4 regions of the Allobosea sp. BE125 genome follow, and region 4 is predicted to be linked to each of the others. Evidence: predicted binding sites of a transcription regulator. Region 4 holds the regulator's gene; each other region holds the start of a gene.
The links. Region 4 encodes PhoB, which activates phosphate uptake and scavenging genes when phosphate is short. Its sites were predicted from a motif close to TGTCATNNANCTGTCAT; they were not measured.
Positions count from the first base shown of each region.

Region 1: a site for PhoB is predicted at 3,028-3,044, ahead of J2Y55_RS28055 (alkaline phosphatase). Genes of this name have one in related genera too.
Region 2: a site for PhoB is predicted at 2,648-2,664, ahead of ugpB (sn-glycerol-3-phosphate ABC transporter substrate-binding protein UgpB). Genes of this name have one in related genera too.
Region 3: a site for PhoB is predicted at 3,152-3,168, ahead of J2Y55_RS14300 (RNA degradosome polyphosphate kinase). Genes of this name have one in related genera too.

Region 1 covers NZ_JAVDTY010000017.1:32,438-37,540, reverse strand. Annotated here, with positions in the region: gene J2Y55_RS28070 (FtsX-like permease family protein) at 1-31, opposite strand, end outside; gene J2Y55_RS28065 (ABC transporter ATP-binding protein) at 28-759, opposite strand; gene J2Y55_RS28060 (hypothetical protein) at 737-1,198, opposite strand; gene J2Y55_RS28055 (alkaline phosphatase) at 1,227-2,972, opposite strand; gene cynS (cyanase) at 3,179-3,667, opposite strand; partial or broken gene J2Y55_RS28045 (EamA family transporter) at 3,976-4,341, shown strand; gene J2Y55_RS28040 (NAD-dependent epimerase/dehydratase family protein) at 4,590-5,103, shown strand, end outside.
Region 2 covers NZ_JAVDTY010000016.1:2,802-7,904, reverse strand. Annotated here, with positions in the region: gene J2Y55_RS27220 (proline racemase family protein) at 1-162, opposite strand, end outside; gene J2Y55_RS27215 (carbohydrate kinase family protein) at 369-1,313, opposite strand; gene J2Y55_RS27210 (fumarylacetoacetate hydrolase family protein) at 1,310-2,485, opposite strand; gene ugpB (sn-glycerol-3-phosphate ABC transporter substrate-binding protein UgpB) at 2,755-4,077, shown strand; gene ugpA (sn-glycerol-3-phosphate ABC transporter permease UgpA) at 4,257-5,103, shown strand, end outside.
Region 3 covers NZ_JAVDTY010000005.1:310,567-315,669, forward strand. Annotated here, with positions in the region: gene ppx (exopolyphosphatase) at 1-862, opposite strand, end outside; gene J2Y55_RS14300 (RNA degradosome polyphosphate kinase) at 864-3,068, opposite strand; gene J2Y55_RS14305 (TetR/AcrR family transcriptional regulator) at 3,213-3,809, opposite strand; gene J2Y55_RS14310 (hypothetical protein) at 4,073-4,723, shown strand; gene J2Y55_RS14315 (acyl-CoA desaturase) at 4,823-5,103, shown strand, end outside.
Region 4 covers NZ_JAVDTY010000014.1:140,843-145,945, reverse strand. Annotated here, with positions in the region: gene J2Y55_RS26120 (TIGR03862 family flavoprotein) at 1-653, opposite strand, end outside; gene phoB (phosphate regulon transcriptional regulator PhoB) at 792-1,490, opposite strand; gene phoU (phosphate signaling complex protein PhoU) at 1,512-2,231, opposite strand; gene pstB (phosphate ABC transporter ATP-binding protein PstB) at 2,271-3,071, opposite strand; gene pstA (phosphate ABC transporter permease PstA) at 3,119-4,009, opposite strand; gene pstC (phosphate ABC transporter permease subunit PstC) at 4,025-4,993, opposite strand.

The sequences.
Region 1 (5,103 bases), on a different contig from region 4:
TATCGGCCCAGACCATCGGAAACGGGTTCATGCCGCGCTCTCGACCGGCACGACCGGCGCTGCCGCAAGCTCGATGCGCCGGTCCATCCGCGCCAGCAGCGCCGTATCGTGAGAGGCGCAGATCAGGGTCGCGCCGGTTTCGATAGCGACCTCGACCAGGAGCGCTCCGACCTCGGCGGCGTGGGCAGCATCGAGACTGGCTGTCGGCTCGTCAGCGAGGATCAGCGCCGGCTGCAGCAAAACCGCGCGCGCGATCGCCACGCGCTGCTGCTCGCCGCGCGACAGGACGCCGGCCTTGCGCCTGAGATCGGTCAACCCCATCCGGGCGGCGAGCATCGCCGCCCGCTCATGCTCGGCCGGCCCGATCCGCCAATGCGAGAAGGTCAGGGGCAAGGTGATGTTCGCCGCCACGTCGAGCTCAGGGATCAGGTGGAAATCCTGGAAGACGAAGCCCAGCGTCGCCTGGCGCCAGCGGTCGCGGGCGCTGACCGGCAGGTCGGAGACGACCATGTCGCCCCAACTGACCGAACCGGCATCGGGCCGGATCAGCCCGGCGACGAGATGCAGCAGCGAGGTCTTGCCCGAGCCCGAGGCACCGCGCAGACCCACCCGCGCGCCGGCTGGAATCGTCAAACCCGCGAGATCGAGCACCCGGAAGGGCCGGCCATCGCCGCCACGATGATCGAGCCTGATCCCGGTCAGCTGCAGCGCCCGCGCCGCAGCCGCGGGCCGCCGGTCAAGCGACGTGAAAACTGGCATCGACGAGTCTGATCTGGCTGACGAAGCCGGTCTCGGCATCGATCGCGGAACCGATTTCGAGCCGGCCGGAGACCGCGACCTTCTGCCCGGCGCTGACCATCGGCGTCACCGCCTTCATGAAGACCACGACGATATCGACCGGCCAGTCGGCATCGGACTGGCAGAACGGGCAGATCGCCAGAGGTTCGCGCGTCAGCACGAAGAAATGGCTTTCGGGCTTCAGCGGCGGCGCCATATAGCCGAGCATGCGCACCTCCTGCCCGCGCAGGCTCGTGGCGCGATCCGAGAACTGGAAGCCGAGCACGCCGAAGGATTTGTAGAGCCCGTCGAAGCTGATCGTCGCTTCGTCCGCGAGGGCGGTCTCGCAGAACGCGAGCGTCGCGAGCCCCTGAAGGAGCCCGCGACGGGACAGTCTTGCGAGGAGGATCGGTTGCTGCACGGACCATTCGCCTCGGATCAGGACAGGCTCACTCGCCGCCCAGCGCCAGCGCCTCCGCCATCACGCGGAAGACATAGGTGTTGGGCTTATGGCCGCGGAATTTCTCAGCGCCCGGGCCCATCGCGGTCAAGATGCCATCATCGCCCGAATGCACGCCCGAATTCGCGTCGAAGGGCAGGTTGCCGACCTTGCGCGTCGCCAGCGGTCCGGTGCAATCGGCTTCGTTGGCGACATTGGTCTTGCCGTCGGCACTCTTCACCGCCGGAACGCGCTCGCCATCCATGAAGGGGCGACCGGTATCGCAGGTGTCGGGATAGGTGCCGAAGACCACGGCGAGACGGCGCGAGGTGTTGACATTGGTCGGATAGCCATCGGCGTCGAGCGGACCGTAGTTCGGCGCCTTGGAGTCGGCATAGGTGCCGAGCTTGTCGCGCAGGAGCTGGCCCGAGCGCTCGTCGTCATAGGTGCCGACGAGTGAGACTGCATGGGTATGATCCGGCACGACGATGATCAGCGTGTCATTGCGTTCACCGGCGAAATCCTTGGCGATCTTGACGGCGTTGTCGAGCATGATCGTGTCGAACACGGCCCGCTCCCAATCCAGCGAGTGGCTGTATTTGTCGATACGGCCGGACTCGACCATCAGGAAGAAGCCATCCTCATTGCCCTTCAGCATGTCGATCGCCGCCTTGGTCTGTTCGGCGACGTCCGGCTGGTCGGGAAACTTGGCGACGGTGCCCTTCTTGGCAAGGCGCAGATCGAAGGCGCCGTCGACATTGCTGGTGTTGTAGAGGCCGAGCAGCTTCTTGGCGCCGGACGCGGCAGCCGCATTCATCTCGGTCTTGGTCGTGGCGATGCTGTAGCCGGCCGCCTTGAACTGGGCGATGAAGTCGAGATCATCGGTGCGCTTGGAGCCTGGCGTCGTCTTGGGCAGGAAGTTCGGCGAGCCGCCGCCCATGATCACGTCGGGCTTCACATCATAGAACATCTTGACGATGTCGTTGTAGTCCGAGCGCCGGCGGGTATGGGACACCATCGAGGCCGGGGTCGCATCCTCGATCTCGGCATTGGTGACGACGCCGATCGTCATCTTGTTGCGGCGCTTGATCACTTCCGAGATGGTCTCGACCTTGGGATGGTCCAGCGTCAGCGCGTTCTTGGCGCAGTAGACGCCGAGCGCGTTGACGCAGGATTTGTGGCCGGTGGTGTAGGCATGGGCGCTGTTGGCACTGTCGGTGACGATAGAATCGCTGCCGGAGGTCGAGATCAGCGCCATGTTGGGCATGTCGTCGATGGCGAGCTCGCCATTGAAGCGGCCCTCTTCCCAGCCCTTGGACATGATCCGCGCCGCGGTGCGATGCGCCACCGACATGCCGTCGCCGATGAACAGGATGACGTTCTTGGCCCGGCGCGGCTGGGCCGTCGCGAAGACCTCCCATTTCACCGTCGCCTTGTTCGCCCCTTGCGTCGCCTCGACGACGTAGTTGCCGGCCGGCAGCGTCGCGCCACGCAGCCACAACGCCGAATGCTTCTGGCCTTCTTCGTTCTGGATGAAGGCGGTCGGCTTGCCGAAGATTTCGGCGGCGGGCTTGCCGTTGATCGTGACCTTCACATCGGCCGAGGTCGGCGCGTTGGGGAACTCGACCTTGAAATCGAAGCGCGAGCCCTCGAGGATCTCAGCCCGGTTGATCGGATAGATCGTCTGCGACAGCGCGGGAGTGGCCCCGGCAAGCCCTGTGGCCAGGATCGTCATCAGCCATTTTTGCGCGCGCATGCTCGTCTCCGCTCGAACCCGTTCGATATCCGCCGGCGACCGTTAGGAAGCGCATGTGACAGTACGATTACTACATGCGCTTTCATGACGTTATGAATGTTATACTATAACAATATTCGCAAGCTCCTGAACACCCGCCGCCATCTCCCGCGCGGCTCCGTCTCTTGCACGATGCCGTCTCTTGCACGACGCCATGAACCGGCAGGCTACGCTTCCTTGAAGCCGTAATCGGGAATGCCCTGCTCGTTGCCGTAATATTTATAGGGCAGGAACTTGCCCGACATCGCGATCTTGACGCGGTCGCCCTTCGGGTTCGGCTCGCGCTCGAACTCGATGTTGAAATCGATCGCCGACATGATGCCGTCGCCGAACTCCTCCTCGATCAACGCCTTCCAGGCCGGGCCGTTGACCATCACCATCTCGTAGAAGCGATAGATCAGCGGGTCGGTCGGCGGCATCGGCGTGCCCATGCCACGATATGGCACCTCGTTGAGCATCCGCTTCTCGTTCTCCGTGAGGCCGAACAGGGTCGCAGCCTTCTCCGCCAAGGGCTTGACCAGCTTCATCTGGCCGAGCAGCGCGCCGACAATCAGCACCTCCGACATGCCGCCGATTTCCGCGGTGATGTATTTCCAGCTCCAGCCCTTCTCGCGCTTGATGTCGAGGATCTTCTCGGTGAGTTCTTCGCGCTTCATGGTCTTAAGTCCTCCTTGGAGATGTCGTCGTCGAAATGTCGGTCGCGCCGCCTCAGGCAGCCCTTGGTCAAGCGGCGAGCGGGGTCGAACGGGTCGGCGAACCCAGGCCTGGGTAGCAAGCCGCGGGCCAAGGGCCTGCGCTCACTCCGGTGCCGGCTGCGGCTCCAAGTGAAGTCATTCCGACTTTATGAGATCCCGGCAGGATCATCTTAACGTTACGCGGAAGTAAGGACTGCAACGTAAGGTATTTGAAGTAATTTCCGCGTCATTCAGAGGTCCACCGACCACGCGGAAAACCTGATCGCCCGATGAATTCCTATATTCCCCTGATCCTGTTCACGGTGCTGACCAACGCCGCCGCCCAGCTCATGCTCAAGCGTGGCATGACCGGCCTGGGCCAGCTTGACCCCGGCCATGACGGGCTGATCGCCACGGTCCTGCGCGTCGTCTTCAGCCCTTTCGTCTTCTTCGGCCTGTGCACCTTCGTGGTCAGCATGGCCTCGCATCTCGTCGTGCTGTCGAAGGTTCAGATCAGCTACGCCTATCCGTTCCTGAGCCTCGCCTACGTCGTGGTCGCGGTTTACGCCTATTTCTTCTTCCAGGAGGATCTGAGCCCTGCCCGCATTGCCGGCATTGGGCTGATCATGCTGGGCACCATCTTCATCGCACAGAGCTGAGGGACCGACATGGATCTGATCGCACGCCTCTTCCTTCGCCTCGGCATGCTGCTGGAACAAAAACCCGTGCTCCAGCCGATCCCGGTGCCGGTCCGCACCCCGCCGCGCCTGCCGCGCTGACCTTAGAGCAATGTCCGATCCAGCCGGATCGTTCATTTCTCTAAGCCATTGTTTCAACGCATTTTCTTTACGCGAACCGGTGTCCGCTTCGCTCGAAAATGCTCTAGTCCGGAAGACCTGAACCCATGAAACATATCATCATCGGCGGAGACGGTTTCGTCGGCTCGCATCTGGCGGCGGATCTGGCGGCCATGGGCGAGGAGGTGCTGGTCGCCGACATCGTCAAGAGCGGCCATGCGCACTACGCCAAGGTGCCGTTCCAGCAGATCGACGTGACCAGCGCTGAGAGCGTGAACGCCATCGCGCTCGCCAAGGACGACCTCGTCTACAACCTCTCGGCCAAGATGCTGTCACCCATCGTGACCCGCAAGGAGCGCCACGATTTCTTCTGGCCGGTGAACTATCACGGCACCGCCAATATCCTGGCCTGGATGGAGAAGAACGGCGCCAACAAGCTCGTCCACTTCACCACCGACATGATCTACGGCCATTCCGTCACCGTGCCGCAGGACGAGACCCATCCCGCCAAGCCGCTCGGCGAATATGGCGAGAGCAAACTCGCCACCGAGACGTTGGCGCAGGGCTATCGCGACAAGGGGTTCCAGATCCCGATCTTCCGGCCGCGCCTGATCATCGGGC
Region 2 (5,103 bases), on a different contig from region 4:
GCCGCGCGGCTCCAGCATCATTGCGCGCCGCAGGTTGTCATGTTGCTCGCGGGCTTGCCTGCGCTTGTCGAGGATGGTGGCGCCCGTCAGCTCGGGATAGCCAGCAGTGACGATGCGGACCGGCTCACCGCAGGTGTGGTAGTCGAGATAGCTCAGGCGCATCGGGATATGTTTCCTTCGATCGATCTCACGCTAGGTTGAAGCGCATCGATTTGGCATAAGAACGCGCCGTCATCCCGGACAAGCCGCGAAGCGGCGCCTACCCGGGATCCATGCCTGAACCGCATCAGGAACGGTTCCGGCATGGATCCCGGGTCTCCCTGCGGTCGCTCGGAATGACGGCGCGTTTCGTTGAAAGACAATTTGGCCTACGTCGCCTTGCGGCGAGGCGGATCGCATCCAGGTCTCGTACAGCTGTCGGCGGCAACATCGCAGGCGAAAGCCAGAGCGGCCTGGAGATCGCCGCGTGTCGCCGACGCAAGATTTTGCCCGAGCAGACCGCGTGTTGCCAAGACGGCCAGGACGCCGCCGATGAAGGTGTCACCGGCTCCGACCGTATCGACCACGTCAACGGATGGCGCGGCGCTCTCGATCAGGCCCTCGGCACTGTGGCAGGACGCGCCCTGCCCGCCGCGTGTCACCAGCACGCATGCCGCACCAAGTCCACTCGCGCCAAGTCCACGCCAATGCGCCACGACCTTCTCGGCCGACCAGTCGGGGTGCAGCCAGGCGAGATCGTCCAGACTCACCTTGACGATGTCTGCGAGCGCGATGCGCTGTTCAATCAACGCCGTCGCAACCGCCCGCTCGGGCAGCACCGCGGCGCGGATGTTGACGTCGTAGCTGATGCTCGCGCCCTGCGCCTTCGCGCTCTCGATCAACGCCAACGTCGCCGCGCCGGACGGGCCGACGGTCGCGCCAAAGGAGGTGGCGTGGAGGTGGATGACGCCGGGAGGACAGGAGCGTGGCGTCCCTTCCGGCTCCGCATGAGCCGTGCCGTCGAGATAAAGCCCGAATTCAGGAACGCCTCCGGGTCCGAGCGGAGCAACGACAGCGATGGCGCTTGGACGCGCGCTGTCATGAACCAGGCCGGCATCAATGCCCTCGGTGGCAAGGGCCGTGCGAAAGCGCCGGCCAAGCGCATCGGTCGAGAGCGCTCCGGCATAGGCAACGCTCGCACCGAAGCGGGCGAGCGCCAGCGCGGCGTTGAAGCCGGAGCCGCCGAGCACCGCCTCGTAATGCCGGCCCTCGCCGTCACGCGGGATGAAGTCGCCGATCGCCTCGCCGGTGACGAGGATCGTCGCTTGCGTCACAGCAGCCCGCGCTTGGCCAGGCTGCGCATCAGATGCGAGGCGCCGAAGGTCCAGGGTTCGCACTCATCGGTACGGCGCATGCGGTTGACCAGCGCGCCTAGCTCGGGCGCGGCGATGGTGACGATGTCGCCGTATTTATGGGTGAAGCCGCCGCCCACCGTGTCGCGATCCTTGATCGGCGCGAACATGGTGCCGAGATAGAGCGCAGCCCCGTCCGGATATTGATGGTGCGGCCCGAGCATCTGCTTGGCGAGGTCGGCCGGATCGCGGCTGATTTTCGCGATCGAGGACGAGCCTTCCAGCGTGAAGCCGTCCTCGCCCTTGACCGTCAGCGAGACGGTGGTCTTGCGGACATGATCGAGCGAGAAACCGGCGTCGAAGAGGCGGATGAAAGGGCCCACCGCCGCTGCCGCATTGTTGTCCTTGGCCTTGCCGAGCAGCAGCGCCGAGCGGCCCTCGACATCGCGCAGATTGACGTCGTTGCCGAGCGTCGCGCCGACGATCGCGCCGGTCGAGGCGACGATCAGCACGATCTCCGGCTCGGGGTTGTTCCAGGTCGAGGCGGGGTGGAGGCCGGCGTCGAAGCCGGTGCCGACCGAGGACATCGGCGGCGCCTTGGTGAAGATCTCGGCGTCCGGCCCGATGCCGACCTCGAGATACTGGCTCCAGGCGCCCTGCTTGATCAGCACCTCCTTGAGATGCATCGCTTCGGGTGAGCCGGGCTTGAGCTTGGAGAGATCGTCGCCGATGAGCTTGCCGATCTCCTCGCGGATAGCCACCGCAGCGGCCGGGTTGCCGCGCGCCTTCTCCTCGATCACACGCTCCAGCATCGAGACCGCGAAGGTGACGCCGGCCGCCTTCACGGCCTGAAGGTCGAGCGGCGAGAGCAGCCAGGGCTTTGACGGGTTACGCCCGTCGATCGGCGTGTTCGCCAGGATCTCGGCAAGCGAGCCGACCGCCTCCCCCTTCGCGGCCTTCAATGCAGCGGCGGGTTCGGGCGCCTCGCAGAGATCGCGCATGGTCGGGAAGGCGCGCGTGACATCGACGAGCTCTCCCTCCCGCAGGACCACGACCGCAGGCCCGGCGACAGCCGGCAGCCAGGCGCGACCGACGAGCGCGGCGGTTGCGGCATCGGCCGGCAGCGTATTCTCGGGGGTCAAAGCGAGTGTCATCGTGATGTTCCATCGGCACGGTAGAGTGGGGTGCGGAGAACAGCCGCTTCCGGCCATTTGCGCAAGCCCTACCCTGCGCATGGGCCCTCATCCCAGGGATGCGCGCCAGCAAGATTGCGAGCGGTCAAGACTGGGGAAACCGCCGAGCAGCCCCTTGGCGAGCGTCATCCTTTTGTCGTTGAAACGTCACCTGCGCTTCATGCTAGCTTGCGCACCAACGACAAGAGCCGCCATGCCGCGCGCAAGGGTGGATAAGGGAGACGACATCTATGACAGTGAAATCGACGATCCTGATCTCGGCCGCCGCTTTCGTGCTTGCGGGCGCAGCTCCTGCCCTGGCGCAGACCGAGATCCAGTGGTGGCATGCACTGACCGGCGCCAATAACGACGTGGTGGTGAAGCTCGCCGAGGATTTCAACGCCTCGCAGAAGGACTACAAGGTCGTCCCCGCCTATAAGGGCTCCTATCCCGACACGCTGAATGCCGGCATCGCCGCCTTCCGCGCCGGCACCGCGCCGCATATCCTGCAGGTCTTCGAGGTCGGCACCGGCACGATGATGTCGGCCAAGGGCGCGATCAAGCCCGTCTTCGAATTGATGAAGGAAGCCGGCGAAACATTCGATCCGAAGGCCTATCTGCCTGCGATCACCGGCTATTACTCGACGGCCAAGGGCGACATGCTCTCGATGCCGTTCAACTCGTCCTCGATGGTGATGTGGTACAACAAGGACGCCTTCAAGAAGGCGGGCCTGAACCCCGACGCGCCGCCCAAGACCTGGCCCGAGGTGTTCGAGGCCGGCAAGAAACTGAAGGCCGCCGGCTGGGATAAATGCGGCTTCACCAATGCCTGGGCGACCTGGGCCAACATCGAGCAGTTCGGCGCCTGGCACAACATCCCGATCGCCACCAAGGCCAATGGGCTCGACGGCTTCGACTCCGTGCTGAACTTCAACAGCCCGCTTTTCGTCAAGCACCTGACCAATCTGGTCGAGCTGCAGAAGGACAAGACCTACGATTATTCCGGCCGCACCAATAATGGCGAAGGCCGCTTCACCTCGGGCGAATGCCCGATCATGCTGACCTCCTCGGGCTTCTTCGGCAACGTCAAGGCGAACGCCAAGTTCGACTGGGCCAATGCGCCGATGCCCTATTACCCCGAAGCCACGGGCGCGCCGCAGAACTCGATCATCGGCGGCGCTTCGCTATGGGTGATGGGCGGCAAGAAGGCCGACGAATACAAGGGCGTCGCCAAGTTCTTCACCTTCCTGTCGGATGTCGACCGCCAGGTGAAGCTGCACACCGAGTCCGGCTATCTGCCGATCACCAAGGCGGCCTATGAGAAGGTCAAGGCGTCCGGCTTCTACAAGGACAAGCCCTATCTCGAGACGCCGATCCTGGAGCTGACCAACAAGGAGCCGACCGAGAATTCGCGCGGCCTGCGCTTCGGCAGCCTGGTCCAGATCCGCGACATCTGGTCGGAGGAGATCGAAGCGGCGCTGAACGGGCAGAAGACGCCGAAGGCGGCGCTGGACGCAGCCGTCGAGCGCGGCAACCAGATGCTGCGCCAGTTCGAGCGCACCGCGGCGCGTTGAGTCGTGTTCTAACAACCTCGCCGTCATCCTGGGCGACCGCAGGTCGTCCCGGGATCCATCGCAAAGCTCAGTGCACTACGATGGATCCCGGCGCTCCGCTTCGCTACGGCCAGGATGACGGCGCGGATATACGATCAGTTTGATCTCGTTTCTGACGACATTCTCGAGACAGCGACGCAATGCAGAAGAACGCCTATTTCAGCGGCCTGACGATCCCGGTCCTGCTGCTCGCGCCGCAGCTGGTGATCACCGTGCTGTTCTTCTACTGGCCGGCGAGCCAGGCGGTCTGGCAGAGCTTCCTGCTTCAGGACGCCTTCGGCACCTCGACCGAATTCGTCTGGTTCGAGAACTATCGCGATCTGTTCGCCGATCCCGGCTACTACAAGGCGCTGATCAACACCGCGATCTTCTCCTCCTTCGTCTGCGTGCTCTCGCTGTCGATCGCATTGCTCTTCGCCGTGATGGCCGACCGGCAGATCAGGGGCGCCGAGATCTACAAGACGTTGCTGATCTGGCCCTATGCGGTCGCGCCGGCTGTCGCCGGCGTACTCTGGATCTTCATGTTCGATCCCTCGCTGGGCATGCTGGCGCGGGGCCTCAACAGTCTCGGCATAGCCTGGAACCCGCGCCTCAACGGCAATGATGCGATGACGCTGGTGATCCTGGCCGCGACCTGGAAGCAGATCAGCTACAATTTCCTGTTCTTCCTCGCCGGGCTGCAATCGATCCCCAAAAGCGTGATCGAGGCCGCCGTGATCGACGGGGCCAAGCCGATGCGCCGCTTCTGGACGATCATCTTCCCGCTGCTCTCGCCGACGACCTTCTTCCTGCTCACCGTCAACATCGTCTACGTCTTCTTCGACACCTTCGGCATCATCGACACGATCTCCGGCGGCGGGCCTTCCGGGGCGACGGAGACGCTGGTCTACAAGGTCTATTCCGACGGCAAGGGCGGTTCGAATCTGGGCGGCTCGGCGGCGCAATCGGTCGTCCTGCTGATCATGGTGATCGGCATGACGGCGATCC
Region 3 (5,103 bases), on a different contig from region 4:
GACGGCCGCGCTTGATCAGCAGATCGAGCACGAGCGCGCCATAGGCCAGGAGCGGCCGGCGCGCGGAGGAGACGGCGTCGATCGCTTCCAGGACCGAGGCATCGGCGCGCTCGACCAGCCGGGCGAAATCGGCGACATCACGGGCCGGCACGGTATAACCATGCATGACGCTGAGCGGATAGCCGGACTGGCGCTGGTGCAGGGTCGCAAGCGCCCGCCAGGTGCCGCCGACAGCAAAAAAATCCTTGCCGCGCATCGCCGCCAATTGCGGGTGATGATCGAGCTGTTCACGAACGATCTTCTCGGCCAGCTTGATCTGGCCCTTCGCCTTGTCCATCAGCGCGAGGCCGCCGATCGGCAGGCTGATGCCGGGTCCGACGCGGTCGCCATCGACCCCGACAAGTTCGAGCGAGCCACCACCGAGATCGCCGGCGACGCCATGCGGCTCGGCGAATCCGGAAATCACGCCAAGCCCGGAGAGATAAGCCTCACGACCGCCGGAGATCAGTTCGATCCGCTGGCCGATCGCCTGCTCCGCCTTGGCGAGGAAGGCCGGTCCATTGGCGGCCTCACGCGCGGCGGCGGTGGCGATGACGCGGATCTCGCCGACCTGCATCGCCTCGCAAAGGATGCGGAAGCGCAGCAGCGCCTCGAGCGCACGTTCCATCGCGTCCTCGGCCAACCGGCCGGTGGTGGCGACCTGCCGGCCGAGCCCCGCCATTTCCTTCTCGTTGAAGACCTGAGCGGGCGAGCGCGCCAGCATCTCATAGACGACGAGGCGAACCGAGTTCGAACCGATGTCGATGATGGCGATCGTCTCGCCAAGGCTCAACCGCCCCGCAACGAGGCCCATGCCGGTCATCTCAGCTCTTCTTGGCCGCCCGCTTGGGGAGGCTCCTGGGGCTGGAGTTGGAGAGGGATTTTCCACGTCCGGACAGGCTCGGATTGGTCATGAAATATTTATGGGCGTTGAACGACTCGTCGCCCGGGGCCGGGACAATGCGTTGGGAACCGCCATCGGGCAAGATCGTCCAGCTCTGTTCATTGTCGAGGAAATTGGCCTGCATGATCTGTTCGAGCAACTGCTGGTGGACCGTGGCGTTCAGAATCGGCGTCAGCGCCTCGACGCGACGGTCGAGATTGCGCGGCATCAGATCGGCCGAGGAGATGTAGAGCTTGGCCTTGGCCGAAGGCAGGCCGTGGCCTGCCCCGAAGGCGTAGACCCGGGTGTGCTCCAGGAAGCGGCCGACGATCGACTTGACGCGGATGTTCTCGGACAGCCCGGGAACGCCGGGCCTCAGGCAGCAGATGCCGCGCACGACGAAGTCGATCTCGACCCCGGCCTGGCTCGCATCATAGAGCGCGTCGATGATCTCGGGATCGACCAGCGAATTGCACTTGCCCCAGATCGCGCCCTTGCGTCCGGCCTTCACATGGGCGACCTCCTCGGCGATGTCGGAGAGCAGGCGCTGCTTCAGCCCCACCGGCGACACCGACATCTTCTCCAGTTCGGCCGGCTCGGCATAGCCGGTGATGAAGTTGAAGATGCGCGCGACATCCTGCGACATCACCGGGTCGGCGGTGAAGAAGGATACGTCGGTGTAGATGCGCGCCGTGATCGGGTGGTAGTTGCCGGTTGCGATATGGCAATAGGTCACCAGCTGGCCGGCCTCGCGGCGCACCACCATCGACAGCTTGGCGTGGGTCTTGAGCTCGATGAAGCCGTAAACGACCTGGACGCCGGCGCGCTCCAGATCCTTGGCCCAGCGGATATTGGCCTCCTCGTCGAAGCGCGCCTTGAGCTCGACCAGCGCGGTCACCGACTTGCCGGCCTCCGCCGCTTCGGCCAGAGCATGCACGATCGGGGAGTTCGACGAGGTGCGATAGAGCGTCTGCTTGATCGCGACCACGCTGGGATCGCGTGCCGCCTGCTGCAGGAACTGCACGACGACGTCGAAGCTCTCATAGGGATGGTGGACGATCAGGTCTTTCTGGCGGATCGCGGCGAAGCAGTCGCCGGCATGTTCGCGGATGCGCTCCGGGAAGCGGGCGTTGTAGGGCTTGAACTTGAGGTCGGAGCGGTCGACGCCGACGAGCTGCGAGAGCTCGTTGAGGCCGATCATGCCGGCGACATCGACGATCTCGTCGGCGTCGACCTTGAGCTCGCGCACGATCAGCTTGCGCAGATGCGCCGGCATGCCGGTCGAGACCTCGAGCCGGATGACGACGCCGCGCCGACGCAGCTTCAGCATGGTCTCGAAGACGCGCACCAGATCCTCGGCCTCCTCCTCGATGTCGAGATCGGTGTCGCGGATGACACGGAACGAGCCGGTGCCCTTGACGTCATAGCCCGGGAAGAGCTTGCCGATGAACAGCGAGACCGCATCCTCCAGCGTGATGAAGCGATGCAGCCCCTCGCGGCCGAGATCCGGCAGTTCGATGAAGCGGTCCATCTTGATCGGCACGCGGATCAGCGCGTCGAGCTGGCGTCCGTCGCTGATCCTCTCCAGCGCCAGCGCGAGCGTGAAGCCGAGATTGGGGATGAAGGGGAACGGATGCGCGGGATCGATCGCCAGCGGCGTCAGCACCGGAAAGATGTAGTGGAGGAAATAATCCTCCAGCCAGACCCGCTCCTGCTTGCCGACCTCGCTCGGCTCGAGCAGGTGAATCTTGTTCTCATGCAGATCGCGCTTCAGTTCGACCCAGCGCGCCTGCTGGTCGTCCGTCAGCGCCGAGACCGCCTTGCCCAGCTCTGCGAGCTGCTCGGCCGGCGTCAGGCCATCTTGGCTGCGCGTGACCACGCCGGCCTTGAGCTGTTCACGCAGGCCCGAGACGCGGACCATGAAAAATTCATCGAGGTTGGCGGCCGAGATCGAGAGGAAGCGCAGCTGCTCCAGCAGGGGGTGATTGCGGTTCGAGGCCTCTTCCATGACGCGGCGGTTGAACTGCAGCCAGGACAGCTCGCGGTTCATGAAGCGGGCGGGCGATTGCCGCAGCGGGGTATCAGCGCCGAGGGCGTCAATGGCGGGGATGTCGAGGTCCATGATTTCTGCCGTTTGCGCGTTCATCTGCTTCGCTTTTGCCCCTGCCGCCGCTCTTGCCGCGTCAGTTCCGCCGCTTCGATCCCGTCCGCTCTTGAAGCCACCCTAGCGTGACGCTTCGATGACATTCGATCCCGGCCTTCATGTCCATTGCATCTGCCGGATCACGGTTCAGGACGCGGCCCGCTCCTTGACCAGCCCGTCCACAAACAAATCGAGCACTTTGGCCATGGTTCCTTCGATCTCCGCATCGGCGACCTGCCAACTCGGGAAATGGCCATCGACCAGCATGCGCGCCAGACCATACACCAACGCACGCGCCGCGATCTGGATCAGGTGCCTGTCGTTGCAACGCAGAAGCCCGCGTTGCGCCGCCTCCAGCAACAGGGCTTCGATCTGAGCTTGGATTTCGGCGTTCTCCCGCCCCAGCGACGGCGATCCCTCGAAATCGATCGAGCGCCGTGACGAGATGATTTCGAAATGGGTCGGATTGCGTCTGGCCCAATCGAGATAAGCCCGCCCGATGGCGCGGATGCGCAGCATCGGATCGTCAGCCACCTCCTGCGCGAGCGCCAGCGCGATTTCGGCCCTGAAGCGCCGCATAGCCTCCTCGGCCACCGCCGTCATCAGCGTCATCTTGTCCGGGAAGTGGCGGAACGGAGCTGCCGGCGAGACCCCGGCCAATCGCGCCGCCGCCCGGACACTCACCGCCGAGAGGCCCCCCTCCTCAGCCAGCTTGAGCGCCTGCTCGACGAGTTCCTCGCGCAAATTGCCGTGATGATAGGCCGAACCGCCCTCACCCGCCTCGCGGTCTCCTGTCCGAGTCGGTTTCACGGTGCTCATGGAGCGAAGCTAGTGCACGTTCCGCCGCAGGAGGAAACCCGCCAGTAAAGCCGGAAACCCGTTCCGAAAATAGGAGAAGCGCCCTTGCATCACAATCATGTAATCATCGATTACATTCATTGCCTGGAGCGACCGCGGATGCAATCGTCGCTTACAGCGACGCACACCTCTCACGAAACGGCCCCGACATGACAATCGCACGCAACCAGCCGAAGCCATCATTTCCGGCAGGCCTGCTGGAAGGCTGGCCCCTCCTTGGGCTGCTCGCATCCGGGCTGGTTTTGGGCGTGCTTGCCGCGCTTGCCACCTCGTCGGGCGGAAGCGACGGCATCAGGCTGGTCATCCGCATCACGGCGCGGACGTCCCTGGTATTGTTCTGCCTGGCTTTCACGGCCTCGGCCCTGTTCCAGGCCTGCCCCACTATCTGGACACGCTGGCAAAGGCGGAACCGGCGTTATCTCGGACTGTCCTTCGCCCTGTCCCATGGCCTGCACGGGCTTGCCATCATCGCCCTGGCCAGCACGGCCCCGACCCTGTTCGAGCAGCTCAGCAACACGGGAACTCTGATCTCGGGCGGGCTCGCCTATCTTTTCATCCTCGCCATGGCCGCAACATCGTTCGACAGAACCGCCGCCATGATCGGCCCGAAAGCCTGGCGCTGGCTCCATCTGTGCGGGGCTTATTACATCTGGCTCAGCTTCATGGTAACCTTCGGCAAGCGCGCGGTCATGGACCCGTTCTACTGGCCTTTCATCACAGTGCTGATCGCTGCCCTGGCTCTCCGGCTTTGCCTGCGCAGGAAGCCGCTGAACGCCGCGACGGCGATGGCTGGATCATAATACCGCACTTGCGCGAGCCTTGCCGGTCCTGTTCTTGTCGTGCAGCGCCACCCTTACAGCGCCACCCTCGCAGCCTGCCATTCAGATCAGAGAAATGACTTGTCCCAGATCGAGACCCCTCACGACGATGGCGACATCGTCTACCCCGCCGCCATCCCCTTCGTGCTGGCGCATCTCGCCTGTCTGGGCGCGATCTGGAGCGGCGTGACCTGGACCTCGGTCTGGCTGGCGATCGGCCTGTACTGGCTGCGGATGTTTGCCGTGACGGGCGGCTATCACCGCTATTTCTCGCACCGGACCTACAAGACCAGCCGCTTCGGGCAGTTCCTGCTGGCGCTGCTGGCGCAGTCGACGGCGCAGAAGAGCGTGCTCTGGTGGGC
Region 4 (5,103 bases):
CGCTTCAACGGCGCTCCGCTGAAGCGCTCGCGCATCATCGCCGACCAGGCGACGGTGAAACCGCCATTGGCCGGCAGCAGCGGCGCGACGCTGACGCCACGCTCTGCGAGCCGAGGCACCCAGCCGCCATCCGAGCCAAGGCGCGGCCAGCTCGCGCCGCCGAGCGCCAGCAAGGTCGCGCCGGGCCGGATCGTTTCGACGCCGCCATCGCGGGTCTGGAAGGCGAGCGCGCCATCGGCGCTCCAGCCGGTCCAGAGCCTGCCCGGAGCGAATGTCACGCCCTGCCCCTCCAGCCGGCGCAGCCAGGCGCGCAGCAGGGGCGAGGCCTTCATCACCCTGGGGAAGACGCGCCCACTCGTGCCGATGAAGCTGTCGGCGCCGAGAGCGTCGGCCCAATCGCGCAAAGCCTGCGGCGGGAAGGCGCGGATCGCCGGTTCGAGCCAGGCCTGCGCGCCGCGATAGCGCGTCAGGAACTGATCGAGCGGCTCGGAATGGGTCAGGTTCAGCCCGCCGCGGCCGGCAAGCAGGAATTTGCGCGCCGGCGAGGGCATGCGGTCATAGACCGTAACGGCGTGGCCGGCGGCGGACAGCCGCTCGGCGGCGATCAGGCCGGAGGGGCCTGCGCCGATGATCGCGATGGATTTATTTTGCATCGGGAGGGCTTGGAGCCGGCAGGGGCGCGGGTCAAGCGCGATCGTCATGCTCGGGCTTGACCCGAGCATCTCATGCCGAACCGAATGGTGCTTTATGCGAATGGAGATTCTCGGGTCAAACCCGAGAATGACGTAGCATCACCCCCGCGCGAAGGTCTCGTCGAAAGCGTAGCCCGCGCCGCGCACCGTGCGCAGCGGGTCCTTTGCGTCGCCGGGCGTGATCGCCTTGCGCAGGCGCCCGACATGAACGTCGACCGTGCGCTCGTCGATATAGACGTCGCGACCCCAGACGGCATCGAGAAGCTGTGCGCGGGAATAGACCCGGCCAGGCGCCTGCATCAGGAATTCGAGCAGGCGGAATTCGGTCGGGCCGAGATGCAGTTCCGCGCCGGAGCGGCGGACGCGGCGCGTCGTGCGGTCGAGCTCGAGATCGCCGGCCGCAAGCAGCCCCGCGACATGGCCAGGCTTCGCCCGGCGCAGCAGCGCCTGGATGCGCGCGATCAGTTCAGGCAGCGAGAACGGCTTGACCACGTAGTCATCGGCGCCGGTGGCGAGGCCGCGCACGCGCTCGGTCTCCTCGCCGCGCGCGGTCAGCATGATGATCGGCACGCGCTCCGTGTCCCTGCGCGTGCGCAGGCGGCGGCAGAGCTCGATGCCCGACAGGCCCGGCAGCATCCAGTCGAGCAGGACGAGGTCGGGCGTGTGGTCGCGCAGATGCAGTTCGGCATCGTCGCCGCGCGCGACGCTGTCGACCTCGAAACCCTCGGCTTCGAGATTGTAGCGCAGGAGCAGGGTGAGCGGCTCCTCGTCCTCGACGATCAGGATGCGTGCGGGCATGTGCGTTTCCGATGACGAACGTTATTGACCGGCCGTGGCCTCGACATTGATGTCGGTGGTGTCGAGCTTCGGGCGGTTGAGGTCGAGCGACTCGCCGGTGACGAGATAGTGGATCGTCTCGGCGATATTGGTGGTGTGATCGCCGATGCGCTCGACGTTCTTGGCGCAGAACAGGAGATGCGTGCAGAAGGTGATGTTGCGCGGATCTTCCATCATATAGGTCAGCAATTCGCGGAAGAGCGAGGTGTAGAGCGCGTCGATCTCGTCGTCGCGGCGCCAGACCTCCATGGCCTTCTGCTCGTTGCTCGCGGCATAGGCATCGAGCACGTCCTTGAGCTGGGCCTGGACGAGCCGGCTCATATGCTCGAGCCCGACCACGGCGCGGTGCGGCGGCTGGAACTGGCCGGAGATCGCGACCGCGCGCTTGGCGATGTTCTTGGCGAGATCGCCGACGCGCTCGATGTCGGCGGCGATGCGGATCGCCGAGATCAATTCACGCAGGTCGTTCGCCAGCGGCTGGCGCCGGGCGATGGTCAGGACCGCGCGCTCCTCGACATCGCGCTGGAGGTTGTCGAGGCGCTGGTCGGCGCTGATCACCTTCTGGGCGAGCGTGGTGTCGCGGCGCACCAGCGCCACGGTGGAATCGCCGAGCATGCGCTCGGACATGCCGCCCATCTCGGCGAGGCTGCGGCGCAGCCCCTCGAGTTCGGCGTCGTAGGAGCGGACGATATGTTCGGTCATCGCGGCGGATCCTCTGGGAGCGAAAACAGGGTTCGACAGTCAGCCGAAGCGGCCGGTGACATAGTCCTGCGTCTGCTTCTTGTGCGGGTTCATGAAGATGGTGTTGGTCGGCGCGAACTCGATCACCTCGCCGAGATACATGAAGGCGGTGTACTGCGAGATACGCGCCGCCTGCTGCATGTTGTGGGTGACGATGACGATGGTGAAATCGGTCTTGAGCTGCTCCAGCAGGTCCTCGATCTTGCCGGTCGAGATCGGATCGAGCGCCGAGGTCGGCTCGTCGAACAGGATCACCTCCGGCTTCTGCGCGATGGTGCGCGCAATGCACAGGCGCTGCTGCTGGCCGCCCGAGAGGCCCATGCCGGACATCTTGAGCTTGTCCTTGACCTCGTCCCAGAGGGCGGAGCGGCGCAGCGCGCCCTCGACGCGGTCGTCGAGCTCCGACTTCGGCGGCTTCTCATAGAGCCGGATGCCGAAGGCGACATTGTCGTAGATCGACATCGGGAAGGGCGTCGGCTTCTGGAAGACCATGCCGATGCGCGAGCGCAGCTCGTTCACGTCGACATCGTTGGAGATGACGTTGCGGCCGTCGAGCATGACCTCGCCGGTGGCGCGCTGCTCGGGATAGAGCGAATAGATGCGGTTGAAGATGCGCAGCAGGGTCGACTTGCCGCAGCCCGAGGGGCCGATCAGCGCCGTGACGTGACGGTCACGGAAATCGAGATTGACGTTCTTCAGCGCCTTGTGCTCGCCGTAGTAGAAATCGAGGTTCTTGACCGCGATCCTGACCGGGGCTTCGGCATCGAGCGTTTGCGGGCTCAGTTCCAGCGTCGAAAGCATCGACTTCTTCCTTCAGATCGAACGCGACGAGGGTTCAGGGTAGCCGTTCACTTGCTGCCGCGCACGATACGGCGCGCGATCAGCGAGAGCAGCAGGATCGAGACGGTGATGATCAGCGAACCGGCCCAGGCGAGCTGCTGCCAGTTCTCGTAAGGGGCGGAGGCGAACTGGTAGATCGTCACCGGCAGGTTCGAGACGCCGCCCGAGAGCGTCGGCGAGAACCAGAAATTGTTGTTCAGCGCGGTGAAGATCAATGGTGCGGTCTCGCCGGCGATGCGGGCGAGCGCCAGCAGAATACCGGTGACCATGCCCGATTTCGCCGCCCGCCAGGTGACGCTGGTGATGACGACCGAGGGCGGGGCGCCGAGCGCAGCACCAGCCTCGCGCAACGGCCCCGGAACCAGCCGCAGCATGTCCTCGGTGGTGCGCACGATGACCGGGATCGCGATGATGCCGAGCGCGGCGCCGCCGGCCCAGCCGGAGTAGCCGCGGAACGGCTCGACCAGGATGACGTAGACGAACAGGCCGATCAGGATCGAAGGCGCCGAGAGCAGGATGTCGTTGATGAAGCGGATCAGATTGGCGAGCTGCGAGCCCTTGCCGTATTCGGCGAGATAGGTGCCGGCGAGCACGCCGATCGGCGTCGCCACCGCGATGCCGAGGAAGGTCAGCACGATCGAGCCGACGATGGCGTTGGCAAGGCCGCCGCCATCGGAGCCGGGGCCGGGCGTGACCTGGGTGAAGGTCGTGAGGGAAAGCCCGCCGACGCCCTTCACGATCAGCATGCCGAGGATCCAGAACAGCACGAAGATGGCGAGGAAGGTGAAGCCGGAGGCGATCAGCTTCATCGCCCTGTCGGCGGTGCGGCGCGCGGGGCGCACGCGGCCCCATTCGGCATGGGGCGTCTGGGAGGCGATGGAGGGGGTCGTCATGCTCATGATCGGCCTGCCTTATCAGTAGGTCTTGACGCGCGAGACGAGGATGCGCGCGATGACGAGGACGACGAAGGTGACGAAGAACAGGATGCAGCCGAGCGCGATCAGCGCGTTGAGCTGCAGGCCGAGCGCCTCGTTGAACTCATTGGCGATGCGCGAGGCAATGGTCGAGCCCGGATCCAGGATCGAGGCCGAGAGCCGGTTGGCGTTGCCGACGACGAAGGTCACCGCCATGGTCTCGCCGAGCGCGCGGCCGAGGCCGAGCATGACCGCGCCGATGATCGAGACGCCGGCCTGGGGCACCAGGACATGGCGCACGACCTCCCAGGTGGTCGCCCCAATTCCATAAGCGCTCTCGCGCAGCACGGAGGGGATCTGCTCCAGCATGTCGCGCGTGATCGAGGCGATGAAGGGGATGATCATGAAGGCGAGGATGATGCCGGCGGTGAAGATGCCGAGCCCCGAGGGCGAGCGCGAATACAGCACCGTGCCGACGAGCGGCAAGCCTTCGACGATGTTGGAGAGCGGCACCTGAACATAGGCGGCAAAGAGCGGCACGAAGACGAACAGGCCCCACATGCCGTAGATGATCGAGGGCACGGCGGCGAGAAGCTCGATGGCGGTTGCGACCGGCTGCTTGAACCAGGGCGGGGCGAGCTGCGTCAGGTAGACCGCGATGCCCAGCGACAGCGGCACGCCGATGACGAGCGCGATCAGCGCGGTCGAGAGCGTGCCGACGATGGCCGGCCAGGCGCCGTACTGGTCGTTCTGGGTATCCCAGACGCTGGAGGTGATGAAGCCGAAGCCGAATTCGCGGAAGGCCGGCCAGCCGCCGATGACCATCGACAGCATGATGCCGGCGAGCAGCACCAGCACGAACAGCGCAGCCAGGAAGCTGGCATTGCGGAAGACGATGTCGAACGTGCCCTTGGGGGTCTTGCGCAGCGGCGCAGCAGCAGTGGGCATCATCTGGGTCACGGCGGTCATCCGCGGGGCTCCGGTAGCGTGGGTTGTCCGTCATTCCTGGGCGGAGCGAAGCGCAGACCCGAGAAGCCCGGGGCTGCGCCTCCTGAATGAGATGGCCGGGTCAAGCCCGG